3 regions of the Salinivibrio sp. VYel1 genome follow, and region 2 is predicted to be linked to each of the others. Evidence: riboswitches for the same ligand, from Rfam matches in the RefSeq annotation. Region 2 holds a riboswitch; each other region holds the start of a gene.
What was found. Region 2 has a riboswitch for thiamine pyrophosphate ahead of thiB (thiamine ABC transporter substrate binding subunit). Riboswitches for the same ligand answer to the same signal wherever they lie in the genome.
Positions count from the first base shown of each region.

Region 1: it holds a riboswitch for thiamine pyrophosphate, as region 2 does, so the genes downstream of both, thiC (phosphomethylpyrimidine synthase ThiC) here and thiB (thiamine ABC transporter substrate binding subunit) in region 2, are expected to answer to the same signal.
Region 3: it holds a riboswitch for thiamine pyrophosphate, as region 2 does, so the genes downstream of both, thiD (bifunctional hydroxymethylpyrimidine kinase/phosphomethylpyrimidine kinase) here and thiB (thiamine ABC transporter substrate binding subunit) in region 2, are expected to answer to the same signal.

Region 1 is NZ_RSAM01000019.1:53,765-56,031, forward strand. Features, by position in the region: gene thiC (phosphomethylpyrimidine synthase ThiC) at 1-1,531, opposite strand, end outside; TPP riboswitch at 1,625-1,724, opposite strand; gene crcB (fluoride efflux transporter CrcB) at 1,781-2,161, opposite strand.
Region 2 is NZ_RSAM01000008.1:59,171-61,437, reverse strand. Features, by position in the region: gene thiP (thiamine/thiamine pyrophosphate ABC transporter permease) at 1-54, opposite strand, end outside; gene thiB (thiamine ABC transporter substrate binding subunit) at 60-1,055, opposite strand; TPP riboswitch at 1,099-1,200, opposite strand; gene EHW58_RS09125 (DUF547 domain-containing protein) at 1,239-2,030, opposite strand; gene leuD (3-isopropylmalate dehydratase small subunit) at 2,173-2,267, opposite strand, start outside.
Region 3 is NZ_RSAM01000001.1:500,725-502,991, forward strand. Features, by position in the region: gene thiD (bifunctional hydroxymethylpyrimidine kinase/phosphomethylpyrimidine kinase) at 58-912, opposite strand; TPP riboswitch at 974-1,074, opposite strand; gene EHW58_RS02210 (bifunctional diguanylate cyclase/phosphodiesterase) at 1,129-2,267, opposite strand, start outside.

The DNA of each region.
Region 1 (2,267 bases), on a different contig from region 2:
TAAGCCCAGTTTTAACATCCTCTTTATTGGGCAGACCCAGATGTTCTTTGGGCGTGACATAGCAAAGCATCGCACACCCAAACCAGCCAATCATCGCCGCACCAATCCCGGAGGTGATGTGGTCGTAACCAGGCGCAATATCGGTAGTCAGCGGGCCTAAAGTATAAAAGGGCGCTTCGTGGCAATGGGTGAGCTGCTCGTCCATATTCTCTTTGATCATGTGCATGGGCACATGGCCGGGGCCTTCAATCATCACCTGCACATCGTATTCCCATGCCACCTTGGTTAGCTCGCCCAGGGTACGTAACTCACTGAACTGGGCTTCGTCGTTCGCGTCAGCTACTGAGCCGGGACGTAACCCATCGCCTAATGACAGCGATACATCATAGGCAGCACAAATCTCGCAGATTTCACGAAAATGGGTATAGAGGAAGCTTTCTTGATGATGCGCCAAGCACCATTTGGCGATAATCGACCCACCACGCGAGACAATCCCAGTCACGCGATTGGCAGTCATGGGCACATAGTGCAAACGCACCCCAGCGTGAATGGTAAAGTAGTCGACCCCTTGCTCGGCTTGCTCTATCAAGGTATCGCGCATCACTTCCCAAGTCAGGTCTTCGGCAATGCCATTCACTTTCTCAAGCGCCTGATACATAGGCACGGTGCCAATCGGGACTGGGCTATTACGTAAAATCCACTCGCGGGTTTCGTGGATATTGCGTCCGGTCGATAAATCCATCACCGTATCCGCGCCCCAACGGGTCGCCCACACCAACTTTTCGGTTTCTTCTTCAATGGAGGAGCTCACCGCCGAGTTACCAATATTGGCATTCACTTTCACCAGAAAGTTACGCCCAATAATCATCGGCTCCGCTTCTGGGTGGTTAATGTTGGCCGGAATAATCGCACGCCCTTCAGCAACTTCTTGGCGCACAAATTCGGGAGTGATGTTTGAGGGTAAATGCGCGCCAAAGCTTTCTCCTGGGTGCTGGCGGTTTAGCTGCTCTTCACGATACTGCTGACGTCCCATATTTTCCCGGATAGCGATAAATTCCATCTCTGGGGTGATAATGCCTTGGCGTGCGTAGTGAAGTTGGGTCACACATTGGTTAGGTTTTGCCCGACGGATAGACGGTAAGGCACTAAAGCGAAGATCATCTAAGGTTTCATCACTAAGGCGGGTCTGCGCATAGTCTGAGCTCACTGCATCAAGAAACTCTGTATCGGCACGCTCATCAATCCAGGCTTTGCGCACTGGCGCTAAGCCTTGGTAAATATCGATAGCACTCTGTGGGTCAGTATAAGGCCCTGATGTGTCATAAACCCGAATGGATTCATTGGCTTCGTACTGCGGATTATCTTTACTGCCACCCACAAAGGTCGGAGACAAATGGATTTCTCGCATCCCTACGCGAATATCGGGTCGCGATCCCTCGACATAGACTTTTTCCGAGTTGGGGTAGGTTTGCGCAGAGAGGGAATCGATAAAAGATTTGGCCTCAAGACGGGCCTGTTTACGGGTCGACATAGCATTACTCCGGTGTTCATTATGGGAATTAATGCTTGCCGGAAAACGCTGAATTGAGATGTGAGCAAACTGGCAGACGCGTACGGTCTGTGATCTGATGCATCTCTTGTTCCCTTCGCTGGTACTAACCAGATCAGGTTCAACGGATCCCACTTAACGTGGTCTCAGCCAATTGGCACTCCGACAAGTTCAACGCCAGTATAAGAAATCACCGCCGCAACAACAAGCGACGTAATGGCATGTTTTTACCTACCCAGTAATGCGTCCTAGCAACCAAGCCCCCATCGCGGCCGCTCCTAAGCACAACGCAAGGTTGAGACCCACGTTTAACAAGGCTTTCACCGTCTCACCATGTTGAAAAAGAAGCAAGGTATCCACTGAAAAGGTCGAGAAGGTGGTGAACGCGCCCAAAAAGCCAATCGCAATCAGTTGACGCCAAGGCACTGGGGCAATCAGTTCTTGGCTCATCGCCGCTAAAAAGACACCCATCGCTAATGATCCCAGCACATTAACCATTAGGGTGCCGTAGGGAAATCCTCGACCAAACACCGCGACGCTCCACTCTGAAACTAAAAAACGCGAAGACGCCCCTAATGCGCCACCAAGTCCTACCCACAATATGCTTACCACAGGGTGCTCCTTTCGATTGGTAAAAAGTCATCATACCGCGACATGTGAACAAGAAACAGGAGGAAGAAAAAGGGAAGAGGGTTAGGGGTGCTAGAAGCATAATGAG
Region 2 (2,267 bases):
CACGACCAAGCTGGCCGCAATACTGCCCGGCCAGGTTCGAGAAGGGTTGAGCATCTTGGCTATTCAACCAGCGCGGTTTGCCAGTCACGCACCCATTGCTGGCGATTGCCCATCACTTCATCAGGCTGATACAGCAAGCTCTCTTGCGGTTTGTCCAAGGTGTAGAAGGCATCAGGCAAGTTGACATCGGTGACCGGATACATCCACTGAGTGGTTGGGATCACCGACTGTGCCGCATCACTGAGCATAAATTGTAAAAACGCATCCGCTCGTTCCGGCTGATCGGTATAGGCTGATTTAGCGGCGACTTCGATTTGCATATAGTGCCCCTCTTCAAACATGGCGGCGGCAAAGCGATCGTCTTCATCGGCCACTAAGTGGTAAGCCGGCGAGGTGGTATAAGAGAGCACCATGTCCGCTTCTTTATTGAGGAACATGTTGTAAGCTTCGGTCCAGCCTTTGGTCACAGTGATCGTGTTATCGGCAAGATCGCGCCATGCTTGTTGATTATTATCGCCGTACACTTTTTGGATCCAAAGCATTAGCCCCTGGCCGACCGTTGATACGCGCGGATCTTGGTAAATCACACTGATATCGTCGCGCTCTTCAATCAAGGCTTTGAGGCTTTTGGGTGGGTCGAGCAAACGAGTAGTGTCATACACAAAGGCAAAATAGCCGTAATCGTAAGGGATAAAGTATTTGTTATCCCACCCGCCAGGCACTTGCAGGCGCTCGGTATTGACCGCGTGCTCGGCAACAATCCCACTGCGCTCGGCTTCTTTCATTAAGTTGGTATCCATACCGAGTACGATATCGGCTTGGGTGGTTTCTCCTTCAATGCGCAGGCGATTAAGTAAGGCGGCCCCATCGTCGAGAGACACAAACTCAAGCTGGCAATCGCATTGCTGTTCAAATTTCGCTTTAATTTTAGGCCCCGCCCCCCATTCAGCAATAAAGGAGTCATAGGTATAGACAGTAAGCGGGTCCGCGGCGCGGGCGCCGAGTGATAATAGCGATAAAGAAACCAGAGTGAGAACAGAGGTAAAAACTTTCACAGCACGCTCCTAAGTTGGGCGTGGGTGTTGAGGCAAGTTGATGGCAACATCAAGTCTCAATCCCTACGCCAGTGTTAGCTGGATCAGGTTCGATGGGTCTAGCGCAGTGCGCAATCTCAGCCGTGAGGCTCCCCAATGAGTACGGTGGTATTGTACTGATTGGCTTAGGTTTAACCAAGCCTTTTAGTTGCCGAGTTGGTTAAGGTCCCAGTTGTAGTCGTATTCCAATGTTGCCTCTTGTGGCAATGGAATATCGCGATACTGGTTTATGTGAGCGATCACGCCTTGCTTATCGCCACCAAAGTCAGCTTCAAACCATTCATAAATTGAGGAAAGTTGCCATTTTCCCCCTTGCTGACTCACGCCTTTATCACTGTTAATGAAGGTATAGGCGGCGTGCTCGAGCTGTGCATCAAGTGCACTTGCTTGAAAGGCTTGTGGCTGAAGATTAGGGCAGCCAAGGCTGGCACAGTTGACCGCATAGTGGGTACGCGGATCTTGCCAAAGCGGGCGTAAAATCCGGTGTTCGATATCGTTTAAAGTGAGCGGCTCGCCAGCGACGGTAACCACTTCATCATCCCAAGGGCCAAAGCTAAATAGCCCACCGAGTTTGGTGATGGAACGGACCGGGTACTCGGCGATAATCAGTTTTACCGTGACCGCATTATAGAGGTTAACCCAATATGCGTATTGCTCGTCTTTGGTCAGGGTACGTGGGTCGCGCGCGGTGAGCATACCAATGTAATGGTCGAGGGTTGCTTTGTCGTTATCCGTGACGGCGGCATAGTTAAATAAGGTGTGCTGCCCCTGAGATTGCAAATACTTATCGAGTAACACTTGCCAGCTGTGATGGGTAAACGTGGCTTGGCTGTCAGGGTTATGGGCATCCCACATTGCCCAGTAATCCGCTTTGGGCGCGGCTTGGCTGATGAGCGGAAACACTAACCAGAGCAGAATTACCAAATGTTTTTGCATTGCCAGTCCTTAATGCGATCAAACCTTCTTTGAGACTAGACCAAGCGAGTCAGCGGTTGGTTTCATTGAGGATGAAAAAAATGGGTTGAAGCGCCAATAAGTACGGGTAATACCGCGCTTATTGGCGTTCTTGGAGGGCGTATTACACCAAAAAGTCTGGTATTTGTTTTTCAAAGCGTGAGATATCGGCTTCGTGCTGCAACGTCAGACCGATGCTATCTAACCCTTCCAACAGGC
Region 3 (2,267 bases), on a different contig from region 2:
GCCGCCAAGACGGAGGCGGCGGACTGGCTTTACGTGCCCTATTCGCGAAAAAACGGTCTATTCGACCACCGAGGTTTCTTGTGCATCAGAATGACACGCTTCGACTGGGTAGGCGTAAAAATGATGCACAGGCCCCGCGCCTCTTCCCACCTTTAACTGCTGACTATGCGCTAAAGCCTCTGTCAAATACTGCTTAGCCGCCCGCCCGGCTTCAACGGGCGTCATTCCCTGCGCGTAATAAGAGGCCATCGCCGCAGACAGTGAACAGCCTGTGCCGTGTGTATTAACGGTTTCAACCCGACGGGCGCTCAGGGTTTGACAGGTATCTTGGCTAATCCACACATCCACGCTTTCAGGGGCGTGATGTAAATGCCCGCCTTTGAGCATCACATACGGGCACCCGAGCCGACGTAGGGCTGGAACTAACGCATGCATTTGCTCAATGGAGGTGGGAACAGGCTGACCGGTTAATCGCGCCGCCTCAGGCAGGTTGGGGGTGAGCACGGTTGCTCGCGGGATCAGCGCTTCAATCAGCGCTGTCATGGCGTGTTCATCCAACAAAGGATCGCCGCTGGTGGCTACCATCACGGGATCTAAAATCACCGGTAAGTGAGGCGATCGCGCCAGCACGGCGGCCACTTCGCGAATAACCGCTTGGTTGGCGAGCATACCAATTTTCACTGCACGCACCGGCATATCGTACAAGACGGCCTCTAACTGGGCACGGACAAAACCAGGATCAACCGCCGAGACGGCCTCAACGCCACAGGTGTTTTGCGCGGTTAACGCGGTGATCACCGAGCACGCATAACCGCCGGTGGCTGAAATCGCTTTGATATCGGCTTGAATGCCAGCACCGCCACCGCTGTCTGAGCCGGCGATGGTAAGAATAACAGGTGGAGATAGGTTCATAATGGCCCCTTAATCATCAGGGGCGGAAGGAGACAAAGCGAGCCAGAATGCGCCACTTCGTGTGCTGAACGTGTCAGTTCCCTCCGCCAGTGCTAACTGGATCAGGTTCTACGGGTCCTGCTTTCGCAGTCTCAGCAATCACTTGCTCCCCGACTAACACGGTCAGAATATAAACCTTAATGATAAAGCGCAAGTCTGATGTTTCTGATGGCGCGTTTACACATTCTCGTAATGGTTAATGGTCGTATTGCCTTGTTGGGCGGTTTTAAGCAGTTGTTCGAATCCATCTTGGATAAGCGGCCGCGCATATAAAAACCCCTGCACTTGGTCGCAGCCAATTGTCTGTAGCACCTGCTGCTGGCTGACTTCTTCCACCCCTTCGGCAACCACGCCATGACCAAAGCCATGGGCTAACTCAATCACGCTACCCACCAAGTGTTTGTCACTGGCGTTGGTGGCCAAATCTTGAATAAAACTGCGGTCGAGTTTAACCCAGTCTACTGGCAGTTGCTTAAGGTAACTTAACGAGCTGTAACCGGTGCCAAAGTCATCCAACGCGATATGCATCCCGGCATCCCGCAGCTGTTGTAGCTCGCGCAATGCCACCGAGATTTGCTGAATCAGTGCCGATTCCGTGACTTCCAATTGAATAATCGCCGGCGGCGTGTTTGTCGCATGGCAGCGAGCCAGCACACTCTCGGCAAAACCATGCCGGAGTTGCTGGGCAGAGACATTGATTGACAGATGAAAGTGCTCATCAGTCAGGCCCTGTACGCGCCATTGCGCCACCGCCTCCAGTGCCATCGCCAGTACTTTATCGCCAAGTTGCATCATATCGGCGCTGCGCTCGGCAATGGGAATAAATTCGGCGGGACTTATCGCCCCTAGGGCTGGATGCTGCCAACGCAGTAGTGCTTCTGCGCCCACCAGCAGGCCCCCATCAAGCCGCCATTTAGGTTGATAGACCAAGGAGAGATGATTGCTTTGCAAGGCCGGGCCTAGCTCAGTACGGATCAAGTGCTCTCGCTGCGCTTTACTGTCTAGCTCGGGCTGATACTCACCGACAGCCTGATCATCGGTCGGAATAGCCAGGATCGCTTGGCGAAACAACTGCGGCACATCGGCGCTTTCCGAGTCAGCACGGCTGATCCCTATATGGCAATGCAAGAACATCAGTCGCCCTTCGAGGGTATGATGACCACTGATGAGTCGGTGAATCCTCGCTGCTTTTTTCACCGCCTCTTCTCCGTCTCCCTCTATCAGCATCACCAGTCTCGAGCTGTCCCAAACCCCCACTCGATGCGAGCGCGCCACCGCACTGTTCGCCAGCAGCTCAGCAATGTGCTTATACAGGG